Acaryochloris sp. CCMEE 5410: one gene and its partner. The protein of the gene in region 1 interacts with the protein of each later gene in a pairwise test. Links are inferred from orthologs where the notes say so. Each region holds a gene or a part of one and is shown in the gene's direction. Other genes may lie near its edges.

Region 1 (16,136 bases):
CTGGGGATCTTGGCGCTGCTATTTACTCTACCATTGTTGGCCTTTGGTCGAGGGCGGAAGACGGCCATCGGCGGTGTAATCTCCCAGCTTATTTTCAATAAACTTGTTAGCCGCAGTGAATCGAAGGAAGATATTCAAAAACGGCTCTTTCCGCGCGTATGGCGGTTCTTCCGAGGAGAAGTGTTGTTCTGGTTGGCCCTGGTCGGACTATATTTTGGCTTGGCATTTATTCTGGGTTTAATCCTGAGAGGCTTTTTCTCGTCTATCCGCGACCAAGATTTTGTTGATTTCTTTTCGTTGCCTGAGCAAGATTTTTCTTCTGCTCTGCTGACTCTGATTACGATCATTGTTCTGGTTTTATTGTTCTATCTAGGACTGTTCTTATTCTTTAGCTACTTTATTGCTCGATTGTGGTTATTTGATGTTGTTATTGCGTTTGAAGATGTCTCGGCTCGAGACGCGATTCGACGGAGCTGGCAACTGACCCGAGGGCAGGGGTGGCAATCTCTAGCCATTGTCATGATTTGTGGGTTGCTATTAGTCCCTCCCTTCTCGGTGAGTATGTTTTTGTCTATTTTTAGTATTTTTGCAATTTTATTTATTACGATTGCGGCTTTCCCGATTTATCAAGCGATCAAAGCTGTCATTTATTATGATTTACGCAGTCGTAACGAGGGGCTAACGTTTGATCTTGATATCACGGCCACCAATCCGCAAAACCATTTACGACGGGTTATTTTGCAAACGCCAGAAAGTATCGAACTCGATTTAGCACTCGGTGGCATTGGGAGTCGAGCCCTTGCCTGGGCCATTGATCAGCTACTGCTGTGGGTTGGTATCATGCTGTTTTGGTATTTTGGTTCGATTCTTTATCTCACTATCCTCGTTCCCATTCTGAATAATGCGAGTGTGGCCTTCGAACAAGGTGAACTCGATCAGTGGATCGAAGCAATTGCCACATTTTTGACATTTGCCTTATCCACCTGCTATTTCATCGCCTTTGAAACCCTGTGGCGAGGTCAAACGCCAGGTAAAAGAATCGCTAAAATCCGAGTGGTTCGAGATACAGGACGGCCGGTGGGGCTTAGGGAAAGCAGTATTCGCAGTTTGCTCAGCAGTATTGATGTGTTTTTCTTCTTTATCGGGGTCATCCGGATTGCGGTCACCTCATCAGAAAAACGTTTAGGTGATTTGGTGGCTGGCACATTAGTCGTTCAGGATCAGCGGCAGGGGGCTGATGAGACTCAACAACCTTTTGATGTGTCGCCCGGCATATCTCAGCTGGCTGCAGAGTTGGTGGCAAATCCTCAGCTCAAAGCCATAACGCCAGATCAATTTCTGACGTTGCGAGATTTTCTGGGATATCGATCGCAGCTTGCATCACGGATGCGATCGCAAATCACCACCAAACTCGCCGACCAAATTCGGAACCTTCTGGGGCAAAACAACCAGCCCCTCGCATTAGGCTTAGATGATCTGGAATTAGTCGAAGCAACCTACTTGGCCTGTCAACAAGCCAACCAGTCCTAGGCCTTGCTAGCCTTACTTCTTGCCCTTGCCTCGTTTGACAATTTCTAACTCGGGCAGGCGAAACGTGACAATCTTGGTCCAGTTGCCTCCATCAAAAATAACGGCGGCCTGACCGTCTGCAACCCGTTGGACCTGGCCTTCAAATCCAAAATAGGTATCACCCGTATTCACAACGCGAACTGATGAACCGGGCAAAATCATGGCGCTCATTCGTTTTAGACCTTAACTGCATCACAATAGCTTTTTTATCATAGTGGACTAATTCCCCTTCGCGGGGGAGCTGCTAAAATCTGCGTTTTTTGCGATGGTTGGCCACGGATTCCACCAATCCTATGGCAATAAAGTTTGTCAGTAGGGCTGAACGACCATAACTGAGCCAAGGTAGAGGAATTCCCGTTACAGGAGCCAGGCCGATGGTCATACTAATGTTCACAAAGACTTGAAAAATAACCATCGACAGGACGCCAATGGCGATTAAAGAGCCGAAATCGTCTTCCGCATTCAAAGCCACAAAAATCAGGCGCATGCATAACAGCCAAATGGCGGCAATCAAAAGCAAACTGCCGACAAAGCCAAATTGCTCACCCGCGGCAGAAAAAATAAAATCTGTATGTTGTTCTGGGATAAAGCTCAAGCCGGTTTGAGTGCCTTGATCTAGCCCTCGTCCCCATAGCTGTCCAGAACCAATGGCAATCCGAGACTGAATGAGGTGATAGCCGCCGCCCAAAGGATCTTGCTCAGGGTCGAGAAACAGAATAATCCGCGCTTTTTGATAATCCTGGAGAAATTCCCAAGCGACTCTACCCAATGCACCAGAGCCTAAATTAATCAACAGAGCGCCAAGTCCTCCGATCATTCGAACAGGGATGCTAAGCCAACCGATAAACGCAATTGTGACTAACCAAATCGCCCAAATAATCCATAGCCAATGGGAGGTGGGAGGGATATTAAATAAAATCCCAGAAATTAAAGGAGAAAAAAGCAGCACAATCCATCCCAAATTGGCATTGGCCCAATACATCATGCCTAGGGTAATGGCCGCAAACACTAGAGATGTTCCTAGATCGGGCTGCACCAGCACTAACGCCCAGGGCACAAAAGTAATGGCTAGAATCTGGAGGACTGACGATAACTTGGTGGCGGGCCGATGGTGGAGTAGGGCCGCCAGGGAAATAATGACGCCCACTTTGGCAAATTCAGATGGCTGCACATTAAAACCGGCAACGGAGATCCACCGCTGAGCCCCCAGTTCACTGGTTCCGATGGCGATAACGGCGATCAACGATAAATTCGTCGCCGCATATATCAGCCAATGCAAACTCAACAGAATTTGATAGGGCCAAGTGGCAATGGTCATGGCAATCGCCACCCCAATCGCTCCAATCGTCCAATGCTGGAGCCAATCTGTCCAGCCTTGGGTGGCTTGGGTACTCCGAATTAAAATACCGCCAAAAACGGTTAACCCAATCGCTAACAGTAGCAACCAACGGTCGATATTATCCCAAGGCTGAATCCAGGTTCGCCATGGAAACCATTTGCGCAGAGTTTTATTGATCAGCATGGAAAATTCGGATCTTAAAGGCTGTATGAAAAGTAGTGGTCTTAGACTAACAACTTAGGTCAAAGCCGCAACCGAAACCTTTGCCGCAACCTCCGTCGCAATTTTTTGGAATGCTTGGGCAGACGCAGATGAGCCACTGAGGACAATCGGTGTTCCTTGATCCCCGCCTTCTCGGACCGGAATTTCTAGGGGCACACAGCCAATTAAAGGAACGCCTAATTCCTTCGCGATCTTTTCCCCGCCCCCAGAACCGAAAATATCGTATTGGGTTTCAGGCCGATCGGGCGGGATAAAGTAACTCATGTTTTCCACAACTCCCAATACAGGCACACCCAACTGTTGAAACATTCTCAGTCCCTTGCGGGCATCTAAGAGTGCAACAGTTTGGGGCGTACTGACAATTACCACCCCTGCCATCGGTACTGCCTGGGCTAAGGTGAGTTGGGCGTCCCCGGTGCCGGGGGGCAAATCAATAATCAGATAGTCTAAGGTCCCCCAATCTACTTGATAGAGAAATTGGCGAATAATCCCGTTCAACATGGGTCCTCGCCAAATGACGGGCTGATCTTTGTCGATCAAAAATCCCATGGAGACCAGCTTGATACCTTGTGCGATCGCAGGTTCCATCACATCCCCTTGCGCCTCTTTGCGGACCTCAACCACGGCATCTTCTAAGCCCAACATGGTGGGTACATTGGGGCCATAAATATCGGCATCAATCATGCCTACACTTGCACCGGACTGGGCTAAAGCGGCGGCAATATTGACGGCGACCGTGCTTTTACCCACCCCACCTTTACCGCTGGAAACCGCAATAATATTTTTAACTCCAGGCACGCCAGTGCGATCAGGCACACTCTTTTGCTGGGGGGTTTCTGCAGTGACTTCCACCTCTACAGACTCAATGCCTGGCAATGCTTGAACCGCTTTTTTGCAGTCATCGACAATCATCTCCTTCAAGGGGCAGGCAGGAGTGGTTAGGACCAAGGTAAAGGTTGCGATGCCATTCTCAACTTTCACATTGCGGATCATATTCAGATCCACCAGGCTCTTTTGGAGTTCAGGATCTTGAACCGGTTGCAAGACCTCCAAAATTTTTGCGGTTGAAGGGGCTATCGTGTCTGGCATAGTGTTCTTTATCAGAGTTTCCTATCGGTTCTTACTGTATCAATTTTGGAGGAATACCTTCATCCTTGCGGAATGACCGAATCCTCAGAGAGCAGCCTCTGATTGTGTGAATTGGTAGCGTTGCTCCCCCTTTATCCTCCCCTTGAAAATGAGTCATGCCAGGCCGTAAAGACCAGCAGTGAGGATGCTAAAAGTCAAAGCAGGTATCCTTTCGAGCCGGTAAATAGCCAGAAACAGATTGCAAGGTCTCGTTCTCTGCGGCTTCTGCTAGCCGTTGGGCCACCTTTTCTGCATGTCTTTGCATCATGGACCATACGAGGGGCGACAACCAGCCTCGCATCATCACCGAATAAGAGACACAGGTCCCACAAATGCTGGACTCGACCCGATACACCACTCTTTCCTCGACTCCGGGTAATGCAATAATGCGGAAACTGACCAGTTCGCCAGGGTTGACTCGCTCAACAAAAATACGAAACGGTAAGGGTACCATCCGACTCACTGCCTGATAAATCAGGCCAGGCTTAGGAACCAAACCATAGGGGACATTGGTGCTAGTAATCAATGGATGCCAAGATACATCTGCCAAATCAACAACTTTGCGCCAGATGGAATCTACCGATGCCGAGCTAATCGCTTCGTAGCTTTTTACCAAGGACCAGCTGGGTTGGCGTCGCTTCCAGATGTTGAACTTAAGCAACCATTGAGGGGTCAAAACAGCTCTCCTAGGGGGTTGATGAACATGGAATTCAGGGGATAGTTTTTCGCAAGGCTCAAGGACCTGAATTGACCTGAAGATGACGACTCATTCAGTCTTAAATTCATCCTATCGGGATCCGAGTTGAGATGCTAGTTCAGTAAATCCCTAGGAATTAGCTTATCCCCATCTTGAAAGGACCAGTGGCGAATTTAACGATTTCCCAAAGAAAATTAGTCTTTGGTTGTGCAAAAGTACAGATGTCGGGTTCGCTATTGACTCAATGGCCTGGATAGACGATGCCCATTACTGCCTGATAACTACGGGATTTATAGGAACCAATCCCTCGTATGTCGGTCAAAAAGGAAAAATTTATTAATCGTAACAATCCCAAGTTTCTCAAGATCAGGATGAAGTAGACTCCTGGCCGTTGATTGGGTGGTCATACAGGGATCACTGAACTTAGTCTTACAGGGCTTGAGCTAAGACTATGAAGACCCAAATTGAATCTTTTTCTCCGACCCTTTAAATCCATTAAGGTTTGCTATGCCTGGACTCTAACCATGATCAGCATGGTGCTCTTGTGGTTCAGATATCCATACTAAATCCGAACCGCAGCCACTTCTCCATCTTGAATTGATGAGATGAATGCCTATGTCTATTAGTGAGGATTAGAGGGCTATACCTAATTGCTAGCTTGAAGTGTGTACGCCAATCCTACCTGGCAGAGCCTTCAATGGAGCGTCTTAAGCCTTCTTGGCATCTGTTTGGATTGGACCATTGTGATTGGACTCTTTACAGATGCCATCTAGGTGAATTTTTTTATTCGATTCGCAAGTTTATGGCAATTTAATTTTTTGTCTGTTGTAACTATTTTTATAAATTAAAAAGTTAAAATATAATTTTGGATTTAAATATTGATTGATATCTGTTTTAGGGGAATTATTATTGATTTTAATTTAATAAATCCTAAAAATAAGCCTTTTAATCTCATTTTGAAGACTTTAACTCCTTTCCAATCGCCTAGATATGGACAATAATTCATTCAGAGCTTCAGTTAATACATCTGGCGTTTGCGACTGACTGAATCAAAAACATTCGGTGCTCGCTGCTTCAATCACAACCATTAGGAGAATACCCACTGTGAAACTTGCAGTTTACGGAAAAGGCGGAATTGGTAAATCTACAACCAGTTGCAACATTTCAGTTGCCCTAGCCAAGCGAGGCAAGAAAGTTCTACAAATCGGCTGTGACCCTAAGCATGACAGCACCTTCACTTTGACGGGTTTCTTGATTCCAACCATCATCGACACGCTGCAAGAGAAAGACTACCACTATGAAGATGTCTGGCCTGAAGACGTCATCTACAAGGGATTTGGTGGGGTCGACTGTGTAGAAGCGGGTGGTCCCCCTGCGGGTGCAGGCTGCGGCGGTTATGTCGTTGGAGAGACGGTCAAGCTTCTCAAGGAACTCAATGCGTTTGATGAATATGATGTCATTCTGTTTGACGTCTTGGGTGACGTGGTTTGCGGTGGATTTGCTGCGCCTCTTAACTATGCGGACTACTGCATGATCGTTACTGATAACGGTTTTGATGCCTTATTCGCAGCAAATCGGATTGCGGCTTCTGTTCGGGAGAAGGCTCGGACTCACCCCCTTCGCCTTGCAGGGTTGATCGGCAACCGCACCTCCAAGCGTGACTTAATCGACAAATATATTGATTCGGTCCCTATGCCTGTGTTAGAAATTTTGCCTTTAATTGAAGACATTCGCGTGTCTCGGGTGAAAGGCAAAACCATGTTCGAAATGGCAGAGAGTGATCCCTCCCTAGAGCCCGTTTGTAACTATTACCTGAATATTGCTGATCAAATCTTGGCTGGTCCTGAAGGTGTTGTGCCTGAAGATGCCCAAGATCGCGAACTCTTTGCGCTGCTATCTGATTTCTACCTCAATCCCACTCAGCCTAAAACTGAGGAAGAAGAACTTGATCTGATGATGGTTTAATCGCCATTTGGTCACTGTGAGCTGGGATGGCTTGCAGTGATCTCGTTTCTCCCCTAAATAGCTGCCGAACTGAGAAAAGGATTTAATAACTATGACGCTTGCTGACGCTCAACCACAAGCTCTCGATTTTGAGTGCGAAACTGGGAATTACCATACCTTTTGTCCCATTAGCTGCGTAGCCTGGCTCTATCAGAAAATTGAAGATAGTTTCTTCCTCGTAATTGGCACCAAAACCTGTGGCTATTTCTTACAAAATGCTATGGGTGTGATGATCTTTGCAGAGCCTCGCTATGCTATGGCTGAGCTGGAAGAAGGAGATATTTCCGCCAAGCTCAATGACTATGAGGAACTAAAGCGGTTGTGCATGCAAATCAAACGCGATCGCAACCCCAGTGTGATTGTTTGGATTGGGACTTGCACCACCGAGATCATCAAAATGGATCTCGAAGGGTTGGCTCCTCGTCTAGAAAGTGAAATTGATATTCCTATCGTGGTTGCCAGAGCTAACGGCCTGGACTATGCCTTTACCCAAGGGGAAGACACCGTTCTAGCGGCAATGGCCCATCGCTGTCCTAAGAGCAATGCAGTGGTTGAGGAGTCCGAGAAACAAGAGCGTGGCAACGCCATTACCTCTCTCCTTAATTTCGGTAAGAAGAAAGAAGAGGTTGTCGCTGAAGAGTCTGAATACCACGATCATGCGCCGCTGGTTATGTTTGGTTCCCTGCCTGATCCAGTGGTGACCCAGCTGACATTGGAACTGAAGAAGCAAGGGATTAAAGTCAATGGCTGGCTCCCCGCTAAGCGATTTACTGAATTACCCGTTATTGATGAAGGCTACTATGTGGCAGGCGTTAATCCTTTCCTCAGCCGTACAGCGACCACTTTAATGCGACGACGCAAGTGTAAGCTAATCGGCGCACCATTCCCGATTGGTCCTGATGGAACCCGCGCTTGGATTGAAAAGATATGTTCAGTGCTGGATGTTGAACCTAAAGGATTAGAAGAACGCGAAGCCAAAATTTGGGCCAACCTAGAAGACTATCTTGAGATTATCCGTGGGAAATCGGTCTTCTTTATGGGAGATAACTTACTGGAAGTTTCCCTGGCCCGCTTCTTGATCCGTTGTGGTATGACTTGCCCTGAAATCGGCATTCCTTACATGGACAAGCGCTATCAAGGGGCAGAGCTGAAGTTCCTTGAGCAGACCTGTATTGATATGGGTGTGCCCATGCCCAAGATTGTCGAAAAGCCCGATAACTACAATCAGGTTCAGCGCATTTATGAGCATGATGTTGACTTGGTGATTACTGGGATGGCCCATGCCAATCCTCTAGAAGCACGCGGTATTAATACCAAGTGGTCTGTGGAGTTTACCTTTGCTCAGATTCACGGATTTACAAATGCCCGAGACATCCTAGAGCTGGTTACTCGCCCGCTGCGTCGGAATAACTCTCTCAAGGATTTAGGGTGGGACAAACTGGTAAAAGAAGAAGCTAAAGTTTAGAGTCTCGCGTAACAGCCATAGCAAAAGTCCTCTGCAGAATTGCAGAGGACTTTTGCTATGGCTAATTGACATAAACAGAAAAGAGGCCAGATTCATAAGTCTTTATCTAGCCATTGTAGATAAAAGGCAATCCGACAGATTAAATTAAATGTATATCTTCAAGAGGAGAAGGCTGTACAGCCTTCTCCTTTCTATTCGCTTAGAATCTATACTGTCTTGACGTTTACAGCGCAAGGACCCTTGCGGCCTTCGCCCACTTCAAATTCAACCGTTTGGCCCTCTGCTAAAGATTCTTCACTGAGTGCTGAATGGTGTACAAATAGATCCCCACCACTTTCTTGTTCGATAAAACCGTATCCTTTTTGGGCGTCGAACCACTTTACTTTACCTTTTGCCATTATTTCCTCTTTCGTTAGCCGATGTTGTGTGTATCCCTTCTCAAGAAGTACAAGTCTTCTTCAATAATTGGCTATGGGGTTCGACACTGAGTCATTCCATAGGATCAGAGACTCAGCACATTATAGGAGAAAAAACTCTAACACAGTGGTATAGACGGAATAAATGTCCATGTTTATCAGTTCTTTCTTCAATTTTTTATGAATCGTCAGCGTTTTTTGGTGTTAGTTACAGCAATTATACTTATTGCAATCTCTTGGCTCGGCGTTTTCAAAGCTCGCTCAGGGCTGGTGGTTCGTTCCTTGACAGCGAATGATATTCCCATGATCTTCATTGCGCCAAAAAATAGCGATCCGGTACCTGGGGTTTTAATTGCCCATGGCTTTGCGGGGTCTAAGCAATTGATGTTGGGATATGGCTACACCTTTGCCCAGGCAGGCTATGGCAGTCTCTTGTGGGATTTTAGTGGTCATGGTGCCAATCCTGCCCCATTGAACATGGAGACTCTGCAACCTGATTTGGAGGTTGCTTATCAGGCTTTGACTGAACAGCCCGAAGTTGATCCAGAGCGACTAGCGATTTTGGGACATTCCATGGGAAGTAGTGCGGTGATGACGGCCAGTATTGAACAACGCGATCGCTTCGACGCTACCATTGCCATTTCACCGACTCGAGCAGAGGTGACGGCTGATAAACCCGCTAACTTACAGCTTCAAGTGGGCAGTGGAGAAGGTCAATTTGTAGAGAGCGCTCGCAAACTGCTGCAAACGGCTGGGGGAAAAAATCAAAACTTAGCCGAGGGCAGGGGAAGAAAGCTGATTGTTGTGCCTAAAGTTGAGCACATTACCATCTTGTTTAGCGATATTAGCCATCAAAGTGCTCTTCAGTGGCTAAACCAAACCTTTAACCAATTTAAGACCAGCAGCTATATGGACCGACGTATAGGCTGGTATGGCTTACACCTGATCGGTGGTTTGATGGCCCTTGCTGCCATTGTCCCTTGGTTTGCTGCGCCAGCCGTCCAGCAAGCATTCCTAAAACCTTGGCAAAACTGGGGAGGGTTACTGGCTGCCCCCCTAGCTGCCACTGCTGGGGTTAGCCTAATTAGCCGGGGAGTAGAGTTAGAAAATTTGGGTGGCCTAAAAGTAGGGGGAGCGCTAGGCATTTGGTTCTGTTTGGGTGGGCTGATTTGGATAGGGGTACAAGGGTTATGGCCGATCAAAAAGCGCCGATACGGTCAGTTTTCCCCCGCTAGAACCGTAGGAACAGGAATGCTGGTGTTTATTCTCTTGTGGTTTGCCTTTGGGGCCATGGCGCAGGTGGTCTGGGTGCAGTGGTGGCTTATCCCTGCCCGTTTGCAGCTCTGGCCGCTATTGTCATTAGCGTGTTTACCTTGGTTCTTGGCTTCAGGTATTGCCCAACAGGAGATCGGAATCAGCAAGCGTCTTTTATGGTGGCTAGGTCAAACCGTGGTGCTGATTGCCGGATTAGTCTGGACGATCAGTCTGATTCCTCAATTGGGATTTATTTTTCTGCTGTTGCCTATCTTCCCGATCTTTTTCGGCATCCTCTCTTTTGTGGCTGCTTATGTGAAGAATGCTTGGAGCTATGGAATTGGCAGTGCATTATTTTTTGGCTGGTCTTTGGCTGCTGCCTTTCCCCTCGTTGCATAACGGCTTTAGCCAGAAGGTAAACCCTAGGCTCTTGTTCTCAACCGATTACCCTAGAGCAACATCTAAATACATCATCACCACAAATCCCAGCATGATTCCGAGGGTCCCTTCCTGTTGAATGCCTTTACGGCTAGTTTCGGGGATAATTTCGTCACTGATAACGAACAGCATTGCGCCTGCTGCAAATGCCATTGCCCAGGGCAAAAGGGGTTGAGCCAGGCTAATAATGCTAGCCCCCACAACACCACCTATGGGCTCGACTAAGCCGGTGAGACAGGCAACGCCTAGGGCATAGAGGGATGAATAGTTAAGGGACCGCAGAGCGACGGCTACCACCAGTCCTTCGGGCATATTTTGCAAGCCGATGCCAATGGCAAGAGCAATGCCGCTGGATAAAGAGCCGCCACTAAAACCTACCCCCACCGCCATCCCCTCCGGGAAATTGTGCAGGGTTATGGCGACCACAAATAGCCAGATGCGAGCCAAGTTAGGGGTTGACGGGCCTTCTTGACCTTTGAAGAAGTGTTCGTGGGGAAAGTTGTTGTGGGCTAGCCAGAGGAACCCACCTCCCAGCAAAATACCCAGCACCATAATTAAAGCTGCTTGGGTTTCAGTATTACCTTGACCCATAGCCAGGTCTGCTCCCGGCACAATCAGGGAAAAGGCAGTGGCGGCCAACATAACCCCACCGCCAAAGCCCAAAAAAATACCTTGCAAACGATCCGTCAGGGTTTTGACGAATAATACGGGTAATGCACCGATGCCTGTTGCCAACCCAGCGATTAGGCTAGCGATTGACCCCACTACGATCAGATTCATTCAGCGTCAAGCTCCAAAGGAGGGTGCATTGGGGATGACCCTGGGTATAATTCCATCACTTTAGAAATGGGCATGCGGGATAATGCTGCCAGGGTAAGTGCTGAAGTATGGCTTCGATCCAAGTGTTCTGCGCCTGCACAGGCGATCATCGCGGCATTGTCTGTACAAAGAGATAAGGGTGGAAACAGGACCTGTAGTTTTTTGTCTTCAGCGGCGGCTAATAGTTGTTGGCGTAAGGCACTATTGGCGGCAACGCCACCGCCAACAGCAATAGTGGATAAGCCGTAGTCCAAGGCACATTTGATGGCTCGTCGAGTCAGGGCTTGAGCCACCGTTTGTTGGAAGCTGGCTGCAATATCCGCGACGGGCACGTCGTTCCCTTGTTGGCGAAAGGATTCCACTAAGCGGAGAACGGCTGTTTTTAAGCCACTGAAGCTGGAGTCATAGGGATGAAAGCCACCTTCTGGTAGAGAAATTTTCCCCTCAGGGAGGGCAAACGCCTTAGGATTGCCGGACTTGGCAATGCGATCAATGACAGGGCCGCCAGGGTATCCCAGATCTAGCAAACGGGCCACTTTGTCAAAAGCTTCTCCCGCTGCATCATCTCGGGTTTGACCCAGGGTACGGTATAGACCACAGTCTTCAACTTTAATCAGACTGGTATGGCCACCGGACACCAATAAACAAAGAAAAGGGGGGGCTAAATCAGGATTCTGAAGATAGGAGGCATGGATATGCCCTTCCAAGTGATGAACCCCAATGAGAGGTTTATCGTGCAGCATGACTAAGGTCTTGGCTGCAGTTAATCCAACCAGCAGAGCGCCCACCAGCCCCGGGGCACAAGTAACAGCGATCCCATCAATATCTGGCCAATCTATCTGGGCTTGGGATAAGGCTTCGCTAACGACATCATTAATGGACTCCACATGGTGGCGAGAGGCGACCTCTGGCACCACCCCTCCATAGGGACGGTGAATGTCGATTTGGGATGCAACAATATTACTTAAAATGTGACGTTTTTTTACAACTGCGGCGGCAGTTTCATCACAACTCGTTTCAATTGCTAAAACTGTTGCCATAAACTGGTAACTTTTTGATGGTGTATGCGTGTATTTAGGGGCCTCAATTCTTTACCAAGACCCCACTCAAAGAGTATGATTGCTTCTTAAGTCTATGCGTCTACGCTGGCAAAAAGTTAATGCTTTTTGTTACGTAAAAACTCTTGTTTCGTTATAAGGGAAACAATTTCTATGCGTCGATTGTTTGCTGTCCTTCTCGTAATGACACTCTGGCTTGGTGTTGTCCCTCCAGCCTCTGCTGATATTGGTGGACTCGTTCCCTGTAGTGAGTCCCCCAAATTCCAGGAGCGGGCTGCTAAAGCTCGTAATACGACTGGTGATCCTAACTCGGGTCAAAAGCGTTTTGAAATGTATAGCAGCGCTTTGTGTGGTCCAGAAGATGGTTTACCTCGAATTATTGCGGGTGGTCCTTGGAGCCGTGCGGGTGATTTCTTGATCCCCGGTCTGCTATTCATCTATATCGCTGGTGGTATTGGTAATGCTAGCCGCAACTACCAAATTGCTAACCGTAAGAAGAATCCTAAGAACCCCGCAATGGGCGAAATCATTATTGATGTGCCTTTGGCTCTTTCTTCCACTATTGCTGCGTTAGCTTGGCCCGTTAAAGCTCTTGGAGAAGTCACTTCTGGTAAGTTGACTGTCCCAGATTCTGATGTTACGGTCTCACCTCGCTAAATGCATGGGCTGATGGCCCACTCAAAATTGATTCGGAGAAAGATTTTATGAAGTTTTTTAGTACGGCTCCTGTGATTGCTTTTATCTTTTTTACCCTGACAGCAGGGTTCTTGGTTGAGCTAAATCGCTTTTTCCCAGATATCTTGTTCTTCCCTTACTAAGGGATAGAAGACGCTGGGTTGAGGCTAATGTTAGGCGAAAGTCTACGTCACTCGGATTCGGGTTGCTCAACCTCTCTCGTTAACATAATTGGATTTCATGCACTGTTGCATATCCTGACGGGAGATGCAGGATAAAAATTTAGAACAACACATTAATGAGCGTTTCACCCAGATTCAAAAAACTGTGGTGACTGCTCAGCAGATGCGAAAAATTGAATCACGCATCTTTAAGGCGGGGATGCCTGTTTCCGCTCTTATGGAGAAAGTAGGGGGTCTGATTGCGCGACGCATTCAGACCCTTTATCCTTATGAAGTCATGCCCAGAATTGGGATTCTGGCGGGGCCAGGGCATAATGGTGGCGATGCTTTTGTGGTGGCCCGTGAGCTTTATTTTCAGGGGTATGAGATTCGCCTTTGTCGTCCGCTGCCTCGATCAAAAGACTTAACTGAACAGTATGCCCAGTATGTTGCTTCTCTAGGAGTGGAGATTGGCCAGGGCGTCGAAGTGTTGCAATCCTGTGATGTGATTGTAGATGGCTTGTTTGGGTTTGGACTGAAACGAGGGATTGAAGGTGCGATCGCAGATCTGATACACCAACTCAACACCTGGTCGCAGCCTGTTATCAGTATTGATCTGCCCTCTGGCATACACACCGATACTGGAGCGGTTCTAGGTACAGCCATTAATGCCACCTATACCCTATGCCTGGGGTTGTGGAAGTTAGGTTTGCTCCAAGACCAGAGCTTGCCTTACAACGGTGATCTGCAGCTGATTGATTTTGATATCCCCATCGCGGATATCAACGCTGTTTTAGGTGAGGTGCCCGATATTCGCCGAATTACATCGGTGATGGCAAGGCAAGGATTGCCCACCCAGCGCCATCCCAATACCCATAAATATCGGCAAGGACATTGCCTATTGGTTGGCGGTTCACAAAAATATGCGGGGAGCATTATCCTTTCTGCTTTGGGAGCAAGGGCGACAGGGGTGGGAATGATGACGATTGCTGTGCCAGCCTCTTTGAAGCCGCTGGTGTTGCAATCTGTGCCAGAGGCTTTGGTGATTGGCTGTCCGGAGACGGAACACGGTGCGATCGCAAGTCTGTCTCCAGAAGTATCCTTGGACTCCTTTGACGTCATTGCCTATGGTCCTGGTGTGACAACGGAAACGGATGCCATCTTGAGGGAGGTGTTGACCAGTACCTGCCCCCTCGTGATTGATGCCGATGGCCTCAATCTTTTAGCACAGCATCAGCCCGTGGAGACTCTGAAAGCCAGATCAGCCCCCACGATTCTGACGCCCCATCCAGGCGAATTTAAGCGCTTGTTCCCGGCTCAGCCATCTCAGGACATGCTGTCGATGGTCAGGCAAGCAGCCCAGTCTAGTGATGCTTATATCGTGTACAAAGGGGCAAGGGTGATGCTAGCCCCTCCACAAGGTCCAGTCTGGATTAATCCTGACAGTACCCCAGCCCTAGCTCGTGGGGGCAGCGGAGATGTGCTCACGGGTATTTTGGCAGGACTCTTGAGCCAGCAACGAGATCAGCCGTCCCTCAGTGAGAGGGTGTGTAGTGGTATTTGGTGGCATGCTCAGGCGGGATTATTTGCTGCTCACCAACGAACAGAATTAGGTGTTGATCCCCTAACTCTGTGCCAATCTTTGATCCCGACTATTGCGAGTGTATAAGAGTACTTGTTCAGAAGAGAACCCCTCTCTGAAAAAGATAGAAAGGGGTTCAGGTCGCTGAATCAATCTTTGAATTCAGTGATTGACGGCTACGGTTAAGAGGGTAAATCCTTAGCCTGCGAAGATAGCAATCGCATAGGAAAGAACGCCAGCGATGACAGCACCACCACAGCCACCGATGAGGAAGCCGCTACCAATAGCGCTCCAACCTTCTTTAGTTGCGAAGTCGCTACCAGGATCCGCTGTTGTTACGGATGGATGAGGTTTAGCTGAAGAAACACTGGAATAGATCTGAATCGCAACAGATAAGACGATAATAACAGCGCTTGCCGACAGAACACCTGATACAAGAGACATTGTAGTGCCTCGAATCGGGCCAGAAGTTGCGAAGGGACCGTAGAGGTAATAGCCGTGGGCCATCCCAATTTCTAAACCCCGAGCATTCGCGGACATGCCTTTACGGTAAGCCGGTAGGTTATTGATCCAGGCTTTTACAATCCCAGAACTATTAACAGGTGTAGCGAGATCCCCCACAAAGGGGTCGCCACCATGTGTGACCAAGTCCATTGTCATTGATATAAATCTCCTCTCAAATCTTAGGGTCCCCTGTAAAATGGCTGGAAGCTAGGGGTAATAGAATAAATGAAAAGATAATGCTGGCAATCATCATCTCATAGAACAGAATTGTTTCAGCTAATCGCCACGAATAAAGGGCCGCCAGTAGGGGTTTGTGTTAGATTTCTTAGCAAAAAGAAATCTTTTTTTGCGTTCTTTCATGAACTGTAAACAACCCTAGGGATTTAGTCCTCCTGCTTCACGAAAAGAATAAAATCAACCTTGCCCCAGGAATAACGGATAAACGCCGCAATGTCAGAGACCTTACAGAACTGTCAACGCCGAAAAGGAGCAGTGTGGGCTGAGGATCAGGGTTCCATCCTCAGTTTTGGCAATGATGAATCCGCCTTAAAGGCGGCTCAAGATGGAGCAGCCCTCTGGGATCGTACCCATTGGGGGCGTCTACAGTTCACCGATCAGGATCGACTGTCTTTTCTTCATAACCAGACCACCAATACTTTCAAAACTCTGAAGCCAGGTGAAGGCTGTGAAAGCGTGTTTGTAACATCCACGGCTCGCACGATTGATCTGGTGAGTGCATACGTGACGGAAGAGGCTGTTGTGCTGCTGGTCTCTCCCACTCGACGAGCACAATTGATGAGCTGGT
Region 2 (16,070 bases), on another replicon or contig:
TTGAGCAGATCTAAGTCTGTCGGATAGCGAATATCGGCTGGCGCACAGGTCGCGTCTATCAACAATTGGCCCTGGTTGGGAGGGGCAGGAGGCTCATCTTCGTCATCTTCAGGAGAAGGAGATGACTCAGGGACATCACAACAGGAGAACCCTCAGATGCGAGCACTGATTCCACGACTGCGTCGTTGACTTGAGTCAGTAGCTCTAGATTCAACCGTTGGCGAAAGTGAACCAGCATGGAGGCATCAAACGGAGCACTCTCTCGATATTCACTAAAACCCAGAAAGTACTGCAAGTAGGGGTTCTCTCGAATCTGTTCTACGGTCTCTGCATCGGATACACCCAGTTTCTCTTTGATGATTAAGGTCCCTAAGGCCACACGAAAGGGTTTGGCAGGTGCCCCCATGGTCTGACTGAATTGCTCTGCATACTCTGACTCAAAGCTCTCCCAAGGAATCAGCTCGGCGAGTTTGACCCAGCGATTCTCTTCTGATAGTTTGCCTCCGAAGGGCAAGTAGAAGTTCTTAAAGGACAGTTGACCGGGGGATGGACGACGATACATTGGGGTGCATGTGCAAAGGTTTTGAGTATTTTGAACGATTTTCCTTGCACTTCTCAAGGGCGCTCAACACTTGGATACACTGCAAATATTCAACCTTAGACTTTCGAAGCAAGCCCTAAATAAGGTACCCATCAATTGGGCACAATCTTGATATCCCATTTGGGTAACGCTTCAGAACATAGCCATTGTTGTTTGTAGGCTTCTAGCTCATCTGAGGGCACAGTAATGTTCTTTTCATAGGTGCCCTCAATCAAATGAACCAAAGGCTTCAATCCATTCCAGGTCATATTCGATGCCCACTGGACAGCCGTATCAATGGAGTTGAGGATAGTGCCATTCCAATATTGTTCCAAGGCTGCCCAACATCGCTCAATCGGATTGTATTTGCTGTGATAGGGCGGATAGTAAATCAGATGAACCGATAATCGTGTCATTTGGACAAACTCAACCATACGCTTGATAAATTGTGTGCGGTTACTGCGCACTGCAGAGCCGCCATCAAGGTTAATTTCTAATCCCTCTATCTGAGGATAGTTATCGTGATGTTCGCGCCACCAAGCCTCTAAACAATCAACAATAAAATCAGTAGTTTCAGCAGACTGACCAAAGTAAATTGACAGTTGCCCTGCGAGCACATCGAGAATCCCGAAGGGTACCAAAATAGCGTCCCAATGGTCATCATGGTCATTGGCTTTTGTCGCGTCTAGGGTACGAGCTTTGCCGCCACGAGAGAGGTTGCCAATTTAACTTTGGCTTTGCTATCAATCGAGATGCGCAATAGGTTGGGGGCCGCATCGGCAGCATAATTGGCTTGAGCGATATTGCGAAAATCGCATCGGTTTGCGGCAGTTTTTTCAGGGGTTTAACTTTTGGGTTTTTAAGCGATAACCCATTCGATTCAATAGATTGCCGATGGTTTGACGGGTTGGTAATGCCTCATCGCTGTAGCCTTTCTCCTCAATCAATGCCTCACGCACGGCCCTGGCACTGATACGGGTGTAGTACAACGTTGATTTGAACTTCGGATCAGCTTGGGCTTCACCATCAACTAAATCCCGAATGTCAGTTGCTAAATGGGGTAGTTTCGTTTCGCTAAGCTGACGACCTCGGGCTTGATAGTTGTCAACGCATCTAATGCCAGTCCGTCGTTCATCAAGGCCCAGTTGAACACTGGTACGTCTCCAACCTAAATGACGCTCAGCTTTGCGGGCAGAGCCGTCCAGGTAGTCTTCAGCCACTTTTGCCATGAATGCTCGCTTGTGTGGGCCTGTCAGTTTCTTGGCGGCATCTCGAAACGTCTCTTTTATAGGGGCATCTAGCATCAGATATCCTCAAAACAATCGGTCAATCATGTATTGACTTGTTTCTTAGATTCGCAGGTACTTTATTTCTTGGCAAGTCCCTTAAAGCATATAACCCCCGCCATTCGGCGGGGGTTTGTTTGTCTATAAAAGCTCTGTATATGAATCTATATTAAGCAAAAATCTTAGAGATGGCTGTAGCTTACGCAACAAGTTTAATAAAAGTTTTTAATTTAATTCTTGAAAATTAAATTAAAAACCTAATGAATCGATTGGATCGTCACTCCAGGGCGTATCACCCCTTATATATCAGCCCTCTTCTTTACCCGCCATAGTGATGTCAGTCTGGATTTATGCCCAAGGGCAGGTGATAGCGAGAGGGTGACGCGGGGCAAGTTTCGAGTGATCCAAGCGGGCTCTAGTACAGAAGTGTTGCACTGGAGCCTGCTCTTTTAGTAGGTAAATAAGGATGTACTGGATATCTCCCTAGTTCAGCAAACTCCGTAGCATCCAAGCTGTCTTTTCATGAGTCTGCATTCGCTGAGTGAGCAGATCAGCGGTAGGCTCATCATTTGCCGCATCTGCTAGTGGAAATACAGATCGAGCAGTACGAACGACGGCCTCTTGGCCTGCAACGAGTTCTTTGATCATCTCTTCAGCAGTGGGAACTCCCTCTGCTTCTTCAATAGAAGTCAGTTGGCTATATTCTTTATAGGTCCCTGGAGCTGGGAATCCCAAGGTTCTAATGCGTTCAGCAACGGCGTCTACAGCGAGTGATAGCTCGTTATATTGTGCTTCAAACATTAAGTGAAGGGTTTGGAACATGGGGCCCGTAACGTTCCAATGGAAATTATGTGTTTTGAGATAGAGGGTGTAAGTATCGGCGAGGAGACGGGATAAACCCTCAGCAATGTGTTGACGATCGTTTTCTGAAATACCGATATTGATAGGAGGTGCTTGCATGGTGATTACCTCAAAAAAACACTACGGGATGGACATCTAAAGATACTGGAATACAGGGGGTGCTTCTACTCAGACGTTAGGCTAAATGTCGCTGGAGTACTGAGCGTGGGGCACGGCGAACACAACAGCGAATGGTCTGATGTCCCAATCGAGTACAGGCTTCAAAACGATGGCATCCTGAGAACCCGTAATATTGACCTTCAACTTCTAGGACTTCAATCGGAGTTTGCAGACCAATTTCTGCAATGGAGACCATTAAGGCTTCGACTCGCTGCTGATCATTTTGCCGATAAAGGGGGCGACGAATGGATTGAAGGGGGAGGTCTAGGATGCGAGCCATAAGCGAGTGCCATTCAATAGTTAAATCATAGTCGTTATGACTTCGCTTTGCAATGGGTAATTTATCTTACCTCCCAACACCTCTCCATGGATGAGGCCTGCTCATTTATAAACGGCCGAAAAATGACCTAGGACTCTGCTAAGAAGCTGTCTATGTCGGGAACATCCACCCAGGCTGCTTGGTGATGAGACTGGTGAGCCAAGTCCATGAGCAGTTGTGAATAGATCCCTTCCTTGAGGGAGGGAGCGGTGGCTTGACCTTTTTGAATCATTTCTACCCAATGCTCGACGACTCTCATGGTTGGGGCAATTCGACCGTCAGGATAGGTTTGTTTAAATTGCAGCCAATCGGAGATAGGAAGGTCTTGTAACTCAGCACCAGACTGACTCCCTTGTAACTGGAAGCCGTGGATATAGTCCTTGGGATTTTGGCTACCGAGAACTAAGGTGCCCCGATCTCCGTAGACTTCTACCCAATGTCCGCGACCGGCATAGGTCGTCGCACTAATATTAATCTGGCAAGTACAGCCATCTTGCAGCTCCAACATCAAAACGCAAGTATCATCGGCATCCACAAGCTTTGCTTTGCTACTGTCCGGATCAGGGCGAGCAGGAATTGTGGTGATTAGTCGGGCACAGAGCCGCTTTACTGGCCCAAATAACCAGGCAACATAATCGAAGGTATGGGAGGCCAATGCACCTAGAGAGCCACCCCCTAATTCTTTGCTAGCATGCCAACTCCAAGGGCGATTCGGATCAGCCCGTCCTGGGACGAGCCAGTCGATCTTGATCAGTCGGGTTTGACCTACGTAGTTTTGGGTGAGTAAGGTTTTGAGCTGCATCCAGGCTGGCACAAATCGAAACTCAAAGTTGAGGGTTGCCTGCAAGTTTTGCTTTTGCATCAGGTGATAAAGTTTGCGAGCATCCCCGGCATTAAGGGTGGTCGGTTTTTCCAGAAATAAATGTTTGCCGGAGTTGAGCACCATCTCTGCCATCTCGTAGTGCTGGAAGGGAGGGGTTGAGATGCTAACCCCCTGTATATCGGGTCTTCCCAGGATCTCAGCTAGGTTATTAGAGGCAAAGGGGATGTTGTTTGCGGATGCGATCGCAGATGCTTTATCGGCATCTCGGTTATAGACCGCCAAGAGCTGGGTCCCAGGAAAATCTCGAAAAGCGGGGATATGAACCTTTTGACCAAACCCAGTACCGACGACGGCGACACCGATTGCAGATTGAGAAGCGTGTTCAGCTGACATAGATTTAATTAGGTGCAATGAACAAATTGGCACAATCCGTATCATACCGACCGCCAGGGAATAGCTGAATGCATAAAATCGATTTCGCCAGATTCTTTAGGATTTATCCCTGATTCTGCCTCAGCAATCGTCTTAAATTGATTAGACTGTATATGCGAACTAAACGGTTCAATCCATTGGATGACATTATAGAACCGTTTGATTTTGTTTATCTCTGTCCTTCTCACCTATTGCATCAATGACAGATTCAACAGCAGAATCCATCCTGGCAACCACCACGGGGTTACTGACGTACTATTGCTACGAAGCTGAGAGCCAAGCTCAAGACTCTTTGTTGGATCGTTGGTTTGGAGATTATTCCCCTGAATGGGTACGGCTGGCCCTGATTGAGTCCTTGTATCGAGGGCGGTATAAAACAATCTCTGTGGGCGGATTGCTAGCTGATTGGAAGCGAAAAGGACAGCCTCTATATCACTTCAACCGAGAATTCGAAGCCCTGATTTGTCACAAATTCCCGCAAATTAAGTTTAAGCAAGCAGACACATCAGTTGACTCGCAGACTAAACTCCAACCGCCCGTGTTGAGTAAGAGGCAGACTCCACAACCGAAATCAACGATTGTAGCGACAGAAGTTAACAAGGTATTGAATCAGCCAGAAGCTGATTTTCTGATGGAGCAAAACTTACAGAGGTCTGAACCAGACATGGGCTCAAGCTTGGATGAGAACAGGATGCCCATAAGTCATAAGCTATGGAGTTTTGTCGCTGAGGTGTCTAGTAACCAGTCCCTAACGTCTGGCTATTCTCATCCCTCATCGCTAGGGAAGGATTTGAACGCTCCTTCAGAAAAATCTGTATGGGACAAAATATCTCAAAAGACTGAGGTAGCCCCAATTGATCAATTTATTCCTAACCAAGAAGTTCCTGAACATTACCAGAAGTTGGTAGGATTAGTCTCCAATCGAACGACCCATTAGTGCTAAAAATCAAGCTAAGGTGAGCCATATCTATTGATATTTTATCTTCTTGATTTCTGCCCCATAAACTCACCAGATTTGAAGCTCAGAAGAGACTTGATCCCGATCTCGATTTTTAAGACTTTGAGAGAATAATGAGCCATCCTAGAGTACTTTTTCCTCTCCTTTGGTTCAGTGGACAAGAACTGCTCAAAGACCCTATACTGGACCCTCATCATCTGTTTAGCGTTTTGGTACTAGGAGGGAACTATTCCTGAACAGCTAACCCTGACCGTAAGCTTACGAGGCACACGAGATATCAGGGAGAAATACCAACTTTTTCGCCTCACAGGCTTACTAGATGCGTTTTCAGAGCCTGTTTTTCGTAAGGTTATGACCAAGTGTCTAGATGACAGCCCCTTTCACGTTATTTTGGACCTTTCCAAAATTGACTTTATTGACAGCTCGGGCTTGGGAGTACTCGTGCAGTTGGCTAAAAAAGCACAAACTGCTGGGGGATCATTCCAAATTGTCTCTAATCCAAGAGTGACCCAAACCGTGAAGCTGGTTCGATTGGAAAGTTTTCTGTCGTTGCAACCCAACGTGGATACTGCGATCGCAAATGTTGATAAATAACTCGAGCTATCGTTTTCAACCCATCGTGATAGTTAATCCAGTTAAAAATCATATCTAAAATAGATTCCTGATGTCCCTCCTTGTTGCTTAGTACCTGAGCAACAGCGATGCTATATTGTCTCCCCTTTCCATTCCTCCAACCAGCGTCCCTTTCTCTTGCAGAAGTGCGGTCAGTTTCGCCAGCAGCACTGGCCTATATCGGAGATGCTGTCTTTGAGCTATATATAAGACGTTACTGCCTTCTGCCTCCATCTCGGTTGCGAGACTATCACCAGAAGGTCGTGTCTTATGTTCGGGCTGAGACACAGGCTGAAATGGTTCGAGACCTTTATCCTCTGTTGTCAGATGATGAGCAAGCAATCCTCAAGCAAGGTAGAAATGCTGCGGCAGGAGGCCCTAAAAGAATTAATCTAGAGACTTATCAATACGCAACGGGTTTTGAAGCCTTGATTGGTTATCTCTATCTTACGGATACCACTCGCTTGGAAGATCTGCTAGCTCAAATTAAGTTTGATCGCTCATCGCCTGATCCTGCTTAAAATAGCTTCAGTTTAATTTTGCCCTGCACGTAGTATTTGTCCCGTAGCTCGAGAGTTTCATCCCTATGACTAAAGCGCGGCCATCCCATAATAATCACGGTAAAAGTAAGCCGCGCAAACCACAGCGCTCTTATTCATCAGCCAAAAAGTCCCATCGTCAATCGACGTCCTCACGGCCACCTCAGAAACCTAGAGTGTTGCCTAAAGAGCCTGCCCAGGTTGAAGAGGAGAAGGGAGACTTAATCTATGGACGCCATTCAGTTCTGTCAGCCCTGGAGCATCAACGGTCTTTAAACCGGGTTTGGATTGTGTCTCGTCTCCGTTACGATCCCCGCTTTCATAGTCTTCTCAACCAAGCCAAATCTCAAGGCACCATTATTGATGAGGTGGATCATCGGCGACTGAATCAACTGACCCAGCAAGCAACCCACCAAGGGATCGCTGCTCAAGTGGCGGCCTATGAATATTTAGATATCTTGACGTTGATAGAGCAAGCTAACGCTGCTAACCCTAAACCCGTCATTATTGCTGCTGATAGTATTACTGATCCCCATAATCTAGGAGCTATGATTCGAACGGCTGAGGCTTTAGGGGCGCAGGGGGTGATTATTCCCCAAAGGCGAGCTGCGGGGGTCACTTCAGTGGTTGCTAAAGTAGCGACCGGGGCCTTAGAAACTTTGGCGATTGCTCGGGTGGTTAACCTTAACCAGGGACTTGAGCAGCTTAAAAAAGCTGGATTTTGGATTTATGGGTTGAGTACTTCAGCACCACAATCTATCCATACCGTGACTTTTACAGAGCCCACTGTATTAGTGATTGGCGCTGAAGGTCCAGGGTTGAGTGTTTCCACTCAGCATCATTGTGACCAAATGGTGTCGATCCCATTGCAAGGGAAAACAGCCAGCTTGAATGCGTCTGTAGCAACGGGTATGGCCCTTTATGAGGTCTATCGTCAACGTTGGGTAGAAACCCTCCATTTGCATCCTTGACGTATACAGATGTTACAGAATATAAAGAGGCTCTACCCTAAACTATTAGCCGAGATGGTTTGAAATTAGGATCTAGCATTGCAGAGGAAAATGTTTTCACCATGACGACAAAAGATAACACTACAGATTTGTCGAGCCGCTTTGCCGAATTCTATAATCGCTTAGGATTAGCCTGGTGGGTTGAAATCAAGACATCTTCGCCGGTTTGCATCTATTTTTTTGGCCCTTTTATCAGTCAAAAAGACGCAGAAGAGGCTTTACCTGGTTATATTGAGGACCTAGAGGCTGAGCAGGCTCAAACGATTGTGACGGATGTCAAACGCTGCAAACCGACCCAATTGACGGTTTGTGATGAACCCGATGTTGAGCCCGTTATCCCTGTCAAAATCAATCCCCAACTGAATTGAGAGTGGCCCTAGGAGTCTTCTTCAGCCATATCTGCAGATCTCGCTCTATCTGTTCAGGTATTTCCCAGGGCAGCAGATGGGCGGTTTGCTCATAACAAATCCACTCACTGATCGGGATCAGTTCAGCAGTGGTTTGACTAGAGGCTGGCGTAATGTGGCGATCTTGAGCCCCTGCCAATACGAGGCAAGGACACTGAATTTCTTTGAGTTGCTCCTCTTGGTTATATCCCTGCCGTAAAGCTTGATTGAGCGCCGCTTGGGCATATTTAGAAGTGCGAATAAAAGCTGGAACTGCGTAGCGAGCTAAATATTCATAGGCCTTCGGGGTTTGCTGCACTATTAAATAGCGAAACAAGGAGCGCTTTCCCAGCAGATTGATATTCCAACGCCAGCCCGGTCGTAGCCAGTTGATGATCCCTGCCAGACCTGTAAAGAGATTGTCTTGCCAGGTAATGGGAGGGTGATTACTGCGAGGATAGGCTGCTGTCGCCACTAGAATGAGCCCGCTGACGCGTTCAGGATAACGGACCGCTAACTCCATCGCCAAAATGCCGCCTAAAGACCATCCTAGAATCAAACATTGTTGAATATGATTTTGGTCGAGTAGGTGGATCAGATCTTGAAGGTGATCCTCCATGGTAAAGGCCGCACGGGTTTGACTCTGACCATACCCCCGTAGATCAGGAGATAAAGTTTTATATTTTTTTGATAAAAAATGGGTAAAAATACCCATGCACTGGCCTGAGCCTGGATGGCCGTGTAAGCAGAGAATGGGGAAGCCTGCCCCAGAGATCTCAACGGCTAAGCTAGGGGAAGATAAAGGATCTTTGGTCACGGTGCTTAATGGGGCTTAGCTTCCTGAACGATGCTCAAGCATGGACTGCACAAACCGTGCAAATAAATAATCCGCATCATGGGGACCAGGGCTGGCTTCAGGGTGATATTGCACGGAGAAGACCGGTAAAGATTGGTGTTTTAGGCCAGCGATGGTCTGATCGTTGAGATTTAGATGGGTAACTTCCACTTCGGCCTGGGCCATGGATTCAGCACTCAAGGCAAAGCCATGGTTCTGACTAGTGATTTCAACCTGCTGCTGTAGTCCTGCCGGTTGATTCAGCCCTCGATGGCCAAATTTGAGTTTGAATGTATCGACCCCCAGAGATAATCCCAATAACTGGTGTCCCAAGCAGATGCCAAACATGGGCTTTTGTTCGGCCATCAGGGTTTTGGCTGTTTCAATACCTACCGTGACAGCGGCTGGATCTCCAGGACCGTTGGATAGGAAAATACCGTCTGGTTGATGGCTGAGAATATCAGCGGCAGAGGTATGAGCTGGAACTACAATGATTCGACATCCATAGCTTGCTAAGCGTCGCAGGATGTTTCGCTTGATCCCAAAATCGATGGCGACGACGGTCAGAGGGGGTTGAGTTGAGTCTGCAGGGGGAATGGACTCGCTAAATTCCCAATCTATAGGGGTTGGGTCGACCCATTCGTAAGCGGTATGGGTGGTGACCCGCTCTGCCAAATTCAACCCTTCCATGGAGGGAGCTTGCAACACCGTTTCTAGCAAAGCGTTCGAGTCTAGTATTTCAGTGGAAATGGCGCCATTCATGGCACCAGCGGAACGGATCTTGCGAGTTAGGGCTCGTGTATCAATGCCGTAAATTCCAGGGATATGGTGTTGTTGCAGGTAGTTGGATAGGGTGTGGGTGGACCGCCAATTGCTGGGTTGGTGACAAAGATTGCGGGCAATGGCCCCTTTGACTTGAGGACGGTCTGATTCTTCGTCTTCAATATTGACGCCCGTGTTGCCGAGTTCAGGATAAGTAAAGGTGACGAGCTGTCCACAATAGCTGGGATCTGTGAGTACTTCTTGATAGCCGGTCATGCCAGTATTAAAAACGACTTCCCCCACTGCAGTGCCAGGTGCGCCAAAGGACCACCCGCGATAGGAACTGCCATCAGCTAGAACCAAGAGGGCGGGTTGGGAATCAACGTTGAGCATAGGGATGGATGGGGCGAATATCGAGTGGTTAAAAGGCAGGCTAATAGTAAACCTTAGTAAAGAATCGCACTTTCTGGAGTGCCTCTTCAATCACCTTCAAGAGTTGACGATGAAAATGGGCAGCATTGTATTGAGGGGGCGTTTGAAATTGAGAAGCGAGTAAATGCACCACTTGGGCGCCAACGTTATGGCTAGCAAGGGTTAAGTCTTCGGCTGTGGAGACCAACCGTTCTTGATCCTGTTCTGCGAAGGCCGCTTTCATTTGCTCTAGGCTTTGCTGGGCCCGTTGCCCATAGGTTTCTAAAATCTCATGCTCAAATTCTCCATCTCCACCTGAAACCGTTTGAAGATGTTTCAAGTTGATGGGTAACTCCCGAATAAACAGCAAAGTGAATTTATCAGAGGGGCCAAAGTTGATCCGATCGCCGAATTGTAGGGGGTGTTGGTGGCCGGTGGGCAACGGTACCTCATTAATATAGGTGCCGTTAGTGCTGTCTAAATCTGCGATCGCACATTGGTCCCGTACCATATGTAGGCACGCTTGTTGCCGCGAGACCACCTCAGAATTGGGAAAATCGAGTACGTCAATATGAGGATAACGTCCTGCCCCAGCCTTCCCAATCAAAATAGGGTTGATCTGAGCTGGCAAGGCCAATAGGGTTCCAGATTGAACATGCAGGAGGCGAAGAGACTCTTGCTGAAACTGGGTTGCATGAGGATCCAATTGTTCAACGAACTCGCTTTCAGGGCCTAGATTCACTGCTTTTAGACCCGGATAGGGGTTCTTAAGATAGGTAAAACTATTCTTGGCAATGAGATTTGCAGGCAAAAGCCTCAGGCCGCAATGATAGCAATATCGCGCAAATTCAAGTTGGGTCGCGCCACAATTTTGACAGCAAGGGATGTCAGTTAAGTCTTGCTGACATTGAGCACAGGTACTCTGCTGTTCGGGCTCATTTTGATAAAAACAATAGGGGCAGAGCCGGTTCATGACCCTTGCATCAACGGGGGACAGCGACACGATAGCATTTTTCCATAAAGGCAGGTAGCACAGCAGTCTGGTGGGTTCATTTCAGGGGTGTTGCTGCCACCTAAGAAAAACCGTCGCTGAGTCTCGGAGTGAAAATGCCAGGGTCATTTAAAGCCCTGAGATCAGCTCCTTTGTTCGGCTGAACCCTTGCTAATATTGAGAGTCCCGTTAAAGTATTGTAAAGACGTTAAGCCAATCTCATTCGGCTTAACCCTGCCCAGTAGGATTCAGATCATTTGAAGGAGCGGTCCAGATGAATGCGGCTGAGCAAGTCACAAACCCTGAATCTGCCACTAAAATAGCTGCCATTGTTAACTTATTTAAGCGGCAGTTCCCTGATGTCAAAGCCAACCTGAAGCCTTGGACCAATGACCCCGATACCCTGGAATGGGTGGATCCCTATTCCATCGATATGGGGTTTAATTTGCCTGCAGGACATACTCTGGTTCAACTACGAATGCATGACAACCGTTTGATTGGCATTGAAGCCTCCTGTTTTGGTCCGTTTGGCAGTCAACGATGGCGGTTCTCAACCATCGGCGATTGGACCTTTCTCGGCAACACCCCTCCTCCTGCAGGATTTCAATCGAAGCTCAAGCAAACTTTTCATGAAATTTTTCAGCTATATAACGCTGCTTCCGAGTAGATCGATATAGACTCAATATCGTCCCGTTCTCGGGGTTTTGCTTTGCTCTTCAATTCAGTCCTCTGCCAGTAAGAGACCCCATGTCCCTCCGCAAATTGTCTTGGTCCACTGCGGCCCCTTATCTCTTCTTAGCCCCTGCCCTCTGTGTTCTCAGCTTGAGTGTATTTTGGCCAGCGCTACAAGCGTTTTATCTGAGTTTTACGCAGTTTGAGACCCTGGGCCAAACCCCAGAATGGATTGGTCTGGGTAACTTTGAGCGGCTTTGGACGGACGATGTCTTTTGGCAAAGTTTGAAGAATTCGTTGATTTACCTGATTGGTGTCGTTCCCATCTTGGTCATCCTGCCCTTGGGCTTAGCGATTCTTGTCAATCAGAAACTGAAAGGAATTCATTGGTTCCGCGCCGCTTATTACACCCCAGTTGTGATTTCCATGGTGGTGGCAGGCATTGCCTGGAAGTGGCTATACGATGAGCGTGGCTTGCTGAATCAAGGTATTCGTCTGATTACCCAGAATCCGCTAATGGAAACGATTCTTGGTCAGTTGGGCTGGACCGGCGAACCCATCGTTTGGCTGCAAAATCCGGATATTGCACTTTACTGCGTGATGGCGGTTACGGTTTGGAAAGGGTTGGGATATTACATGGTGATTTATTTGGCGGGGTTACAAGCAATTCCCCCAGATCTCTATGAGGCCGCCGCAATTGATGGGGCAGATGGCTGGCAAAAGCATTGGGATATCACCATTCCCTTGATGAAGCCTTATCTAATGCTAGTGTCCGTCATTTCAGCCATCTCAGCTGCCAAGGTGTTCGAAGAAGTCTATGTCATGACCCCTGGAGGCGGCGTTTTGGGGAGTACGATTACGATTGTGGCTAATTTATATGAACAGGCTTTTTCGGAAGTGGGCAATGGCTATAGCTATGCCTGCGCTATGGGGCTCGTATTATTCCTGCTGATCTTTGGGTTATCGATTTTGAATTTAAAGCTGGGACAGCTCCGAGGGTAATCCGTGATCTGAAGGAGAAATCTAATAAATATCCAACAAAACTGGACGATTTGATAAAAACGTAATAGAATCCAGCACGTTTACAATTTAAGTGCAGATAAAATAACCTAGTTATAAATTCTTCAAAGGTAGGAAATAGTGGGCCTTTTCAGTCGCTTCTCTCGGGATATTGGCATTGACCTTGGTACAGCAAACACCCTGGCATATGTATCAGGTAAGGGGATTGTGCTGCAAGAACCTTCAGTGGTTGCAGTCGATCAAGTCACAAAGCAAACCCTAGCCGTAGGGGCTGATGCCAAAATGATGTTAGGCCGTACCCCTGGTAATGTCGTTGCAATTCGCCCCCTAAGAGATGGTGTGATTGCAGACTTTGAGAAAGCTGAACTGATGCTCCAGCATTTTATCCGTCGGGTTCATGGGGGTAAAAGCTTAGTGTCTCCTCGTGTGGTCGTGGGTATCCCTAGTGGTGTGACGGGCGTAGAGAGACGGGCCGTTATGGAAGCCGCCAGCCAAGCGGGGGCCCGAGAGGTTCACCTGCTAGATGAGCCAGTGGCTGCAGCTATTGGGGCAGGACTCCCCGTGGATGAGCCGACTGGAAATATGATCATCGATATCGGAGGGGGCACCACCGAAGTTGCGGTGATGAGTTTGCAAGGCAGTGTGATCAGTGAATCGGTTCGGGTTGCGGGAGATGAATTGACCGAGTCGATTGCTCAGTACATGAAAAAAGTCCATAACCTGGTGATTGGTGAACGGACTGCTGAAGATATCAAAATCCGCATTGGCTCGGCCTATCCTACCAACGATAATGATGATGCCAATATGGAGGTTAGAGGACTCCACCTCCTATCTGGACTCCCACGAACGGTGTTGGTCAAGGGACCTGAGATTCGGGAAAGCATGACGGAGCCTCTCTCTTCCATTGTGGAAGCCGTGAAGCGGACCCTAGAGCGGATGCCCCCTGAATTAGCAGCAGATATTGTGGATCGCGGCATTATGTTGGCGGGGGGTGGTGCCTTGCTAAAGGGGTTAGATAAGTTGATCAGCCATGAGACGGGGATTGTGGTTCACATTGCGTCTGATCCGCTCTGTTGTGTTGTGATGGGCACGGGTCTGGTTTTGGAGAACTTCCAGCAGTTTTCTCGTGTATTTTCTAACCCAACGACTGTTCTTTAAGTCATTGGGCTGATTTAGAGACCTTCAGGATGATACTCTCAAACGGAGAAACGTCCTCACTGCCCCATTTAGGCTCATAACAGATGAGTTAAGGTGATTTGATTCATCTTTAATGCCTCTATACAATCAAGCCAGTTATTGAGTGCTGGGTTGGGGGGCTGATTCAGTTCTCAGGCCGGTCGGGGGATCCGTTCTTTAGTTTGATTGTCAATGCTTTTTCTGTTTCGTTGGTGGGAACGGTATCGTTTAGGGTTAATCCTAGCTATTTTGTGCCTAGGAGGAGCGTGGGTATTTAGCCGTTCTCAAGGGGTGGGCTTGCTGGAAGTCTTTCGGTTTGCCCATCGACCGGTGCAGCCGGATGCTGTTAGGCAAAAAGAGCTGGTGGATGCCCAAACGAAACAGCTCCGTCAGCAACTGGCTGATCTGGAATCTCGAAATCAGACCCTCCAGGAGCTGGTTGATCATAAAAGTGTGAAAAGCAAGCAAGCGATCGCAGTTTCAATACTGGGGCGCAGTGGGGATAATTGGTGGCAACAGTTAACCCTGAGCAAAGGCGAAAATCATGGCATTAAAGTGGGTTCCGTGGTATTTGCTCCGGGGGGACTAGTGGGCCGGGTGACCGCTGTTTCTCAAAATACTAGTCGAGTCTTATTGGTTACCGATCCAACGAGCCGCATTGGGGTGATCGTTACCCGGAGCCGCCACATGGGCATCTTTCAAGGCCAGTCCAGTACAGAAGCTCTGATCACCTTCTTTGACAAAGATCCAGATGTGAAAGTGGGAGATGCAGTGGTTACCTCTTCCCTCAGTCGCCTATTTCCTCCGGGGCTGCCAGTCGGTAAAATTAAGACTTTGAAATTAGAGCAAAATTACAATCCTCAGGCCATTGTTGAATTGGCAGTCCCGATTAGCAAGCTGGAATGGGTTAGCGTATACCTGAATGATCAAACCTCTCTCCTTCAGAAAACAGTCCCCGCTTCCCCTTAATCTTTGGAATGCTGCCATCGTGGTTGGATCGGTGATGATCTGTGCCTTGATGCTGCTGTTTCGGTTGCCGGTTATGGTGCTGTCGGGGGTGGGGCCGAATTGGTTGCTGGTGTGGGTGGTGACCTGGAGTATTAAGCGCTCCTCGCTCCAGGGCATTGTGGCGGGTATTTGTTTGGGGCTGATTCAAGATGGTCTGACGGCGGCTCAGCCGACCCATACGGTGGGTTTAGCCCTAGTGGGGTTGCTGACAGGACGCATCAACAAAAAACGCTTTATCCAGGAAGACTTTATCTCCATCGCCCTAATCGTATTTGGGATGGCTCTGATGGTGGAGGCTGTGGCTGCGATTCAGTTTGGCCTAGGGGGGACCCATCGACTAGAGGATGTGTGGCTGCATTTGCGGCAAACGGCCCTAAGTTCTGGGATTCTCAGTAGCTTATGGGCTCCAGTGGTTTATTTCCCGTTGAACCGGTGGTGGACTCGATATCATCGGTTATTGGGAATCGAATAATTAACCGACACCCACATAAAAATTGTTCTCGATCGGCTTTGATCCTTGGCGAATAAATTGAGCGAGTGGGGATCAATTCTCAAAATGTGATCAACGCGACGGCCTGAAATCGACTACAGTAGAGGATAGCGAAACAAGCAAATTGACGGGAGACGACTCCGGTATGCATCTGAGTGAAATTGTCCACCCTAACCAGTTGCACGGGTTATCTATTTCGGAACTGAAGCAAATTGCTAATCAGATCCGGGAAAAGCATTTAGACACTGTGGCGACGAGCGGTGGCCATTTAGGACCGGGGTTAGGGGTTGTTGAACTGACCCTAGCGCTCTATCAAACCTTAGATTTGGATCAAGATAAAGTGGTGTGGGATGTCGGACACCAAGCCTATCCCCACAAACTGATTACGGGACGATACGAGCGGTTCCATACCCTACGCCAGAAAGATGGTGTTGCGGGTTATCTCAATCGTCGGGAAAGCAAGTTTGACCACTTTGGTGCGGGACATGCATCCACCAGTATTTCATCGGTTTTAGGAATGGCCTTGGCCCGAGATGCCAAGGGAGAAAACTTTAAAACAGTCGCAGTCATTGGCGATGGCGCAATGACGGGTGGGATGGCCCTGGAAGCCATTAACCATGCGGGGCACCTTCCTCATACTCGGATGCTCGTGATCTTAAACGATAACGACATGTCCATTTCTCCCAATGTGGGCGCCATGTCTCGTTATCTAAATAAGATGCGTCTGAGTCCTCCGATTC

What was found.
Region 2: the proteins of ON05_RS26855 (region 1) and rlmB interact in binary tests that used the Escherichia coli proteins (3 or more experiments, as listed by UniProt). The link is inferred for Acaryochloris sp. CCMEE 5410 from one-to-one orthologs.

What each region holds. Positions count from the first base shown.
Region 1 is NZ_AFEJ02000002.1:1,306,186-1,322,321, reverse strand. Bases 12,757-15,632 are described here. They hold ON05_RS26855 (bifunctional ADP-dependent NAD(P)H-hydrate dehydratase/NAD(P)H-hydrate epimerase), read left to right. Parts: upstream 12,757-13,351; coding sequence 13,352-14,914; downstream 14,915-15,632. Other genes in these bases: ON05_RS26850 (photosystem I reaction center subunit XI), read right to left, coding at 15,026-15,487; ON05_RS26860 (photosystem I protein PsaJ), read left to right, coding at 13,114-13,227; ON05_RS26865 (Photosystem I reaction center subunit III), read left to right, coding at 12,757-13,066. Outside these bases: ON05_RS26920 (RDD family protein), read left to right, coding at 1-1,530; ON05_RS26915 (NAD(P)H dehydrogenase subunit NdhS), read right to left, coding at 1,543-1,731; rod shape-determining protein RodA, read right to left, coding at 1,814-3,091; ON05_RS26905 (Mrp/NBP35 family ATP-binding protein), read right to left, coding at 3,146-4,219; ON05_RS26900 (SRPBCC family protein), read right to left, coding at 4,407-4,934; bchL (ferredoxin:protochlorophyllide reductase (ATP-dependent) iron-sulfur ATP-binding protein), read left to right, coding at 6,060-6,920; ON05_RS26890 (ferredoxin:protochlorophyllide reductase (ATP-dependent) subunit N), read left to right, coding at 7,012-8,424; ON05_RS26885 (cold-shock protein), read right to left, coding at 8,631-8,822; ON05_RS26880 (alpha/beta hydrolase), read left to right, coding at 9,021-10,493; ON05_RS26875 (ZIP family metal transporter), read right to left, coding at 10,539-11,312; tRNA (adenosine(37)-N6)-threonylcarbamoyltransferase complex transferase subunit TsaD, read right to left, coding at 11,309-12,391; more of ON05_RS26865, read left to right, coding at 12,563-12,756; ON05_RS26845 (folate-binding protein YgfZ), read left to right, coding at 15,782-16,136. UniProt on the Escherichia coli protein: Bifunctional enzyme that catalyzes the epimerization of the S- and R-forms of NAD(P)HX and the dehydration of the S-form of NAD(P)HX at the expense of ADP, which is converted to AMP.
Region 2 is NZ_AFEJ02000001.1:1,448,785-1,464,854, forward strand. What follows is about bases 5,769-8,578. They hold rlmB (23S rRNA (guanosine(2251)-2'-O)-methyltransferase RlmB), read left to right. Parts: upstream 5,769-6,616; coding sequence 6,617-7,540; downstream 7,541-8,578. Other genes in these bases: ON05_RS06410 (STAS domain-containing protein), read left to right, coding at 5,769-6,012; ON05_RS06415 (Mini-ribonuclease 3), read left to right, coding at 6,120-6,551; ON05_RS06425 (DUF1816 domain-containing protein), read left to right, coding at 7,642-7,947; ON05_RS06430 (alpha/beta fold hydrolase), read right to left, coding at 7,928-8,578. Also shown: ON05_RS06390 (Dps family protein), read right to left, coding at 2,350-2,826; ON05_RS06395 (ParB N-terminal domain-containing protein), read right to left, coding at 2,903-3,166; ON05_RS06400 (Gfo/Idh/MocA family protein), read right to left, coding at 3,294-4,421; ON05_RS06405 (hypothetical protein), read left to right, coding at 4,660-5,397; more of ON05_RS06410, read left to right, coding at 5,647-5,768; more of ON05_RS06430, read right to left, coding at 8,579-8,782; carA (glutamine-hydrolyzing carbamoyl-phosphate synthase small subunit), read right to left, coding at 8,798-9,955; ON05_RS06440 (FHA domain-containing protein), read right to left, coding at 9,996-10,976; ON05_RS06445 (hypothetical protein), read left to right, coding at 11,239-11,631; ON05_RS06450 (carbohydrate ABC transporter permease), read left to right, coding at 11,712-12,638; ON05_RS06455 (rod shape-determining protein), read left to right, coding at 12,777-13,814; rod shape-determining protein MreC, read left to right, coding at 14,025-14,801; rod shape-determining protein MreD, read left to right, coding at 14,821-15,312; dxs (1-deoxy-D-xylulose-5-phosphate synthase), read left to right, coding at 15,476-16,070. UniProt on the Escherichia coli protein: Specifically methylates the ribose of guanosine 2251 in 23S rRNA.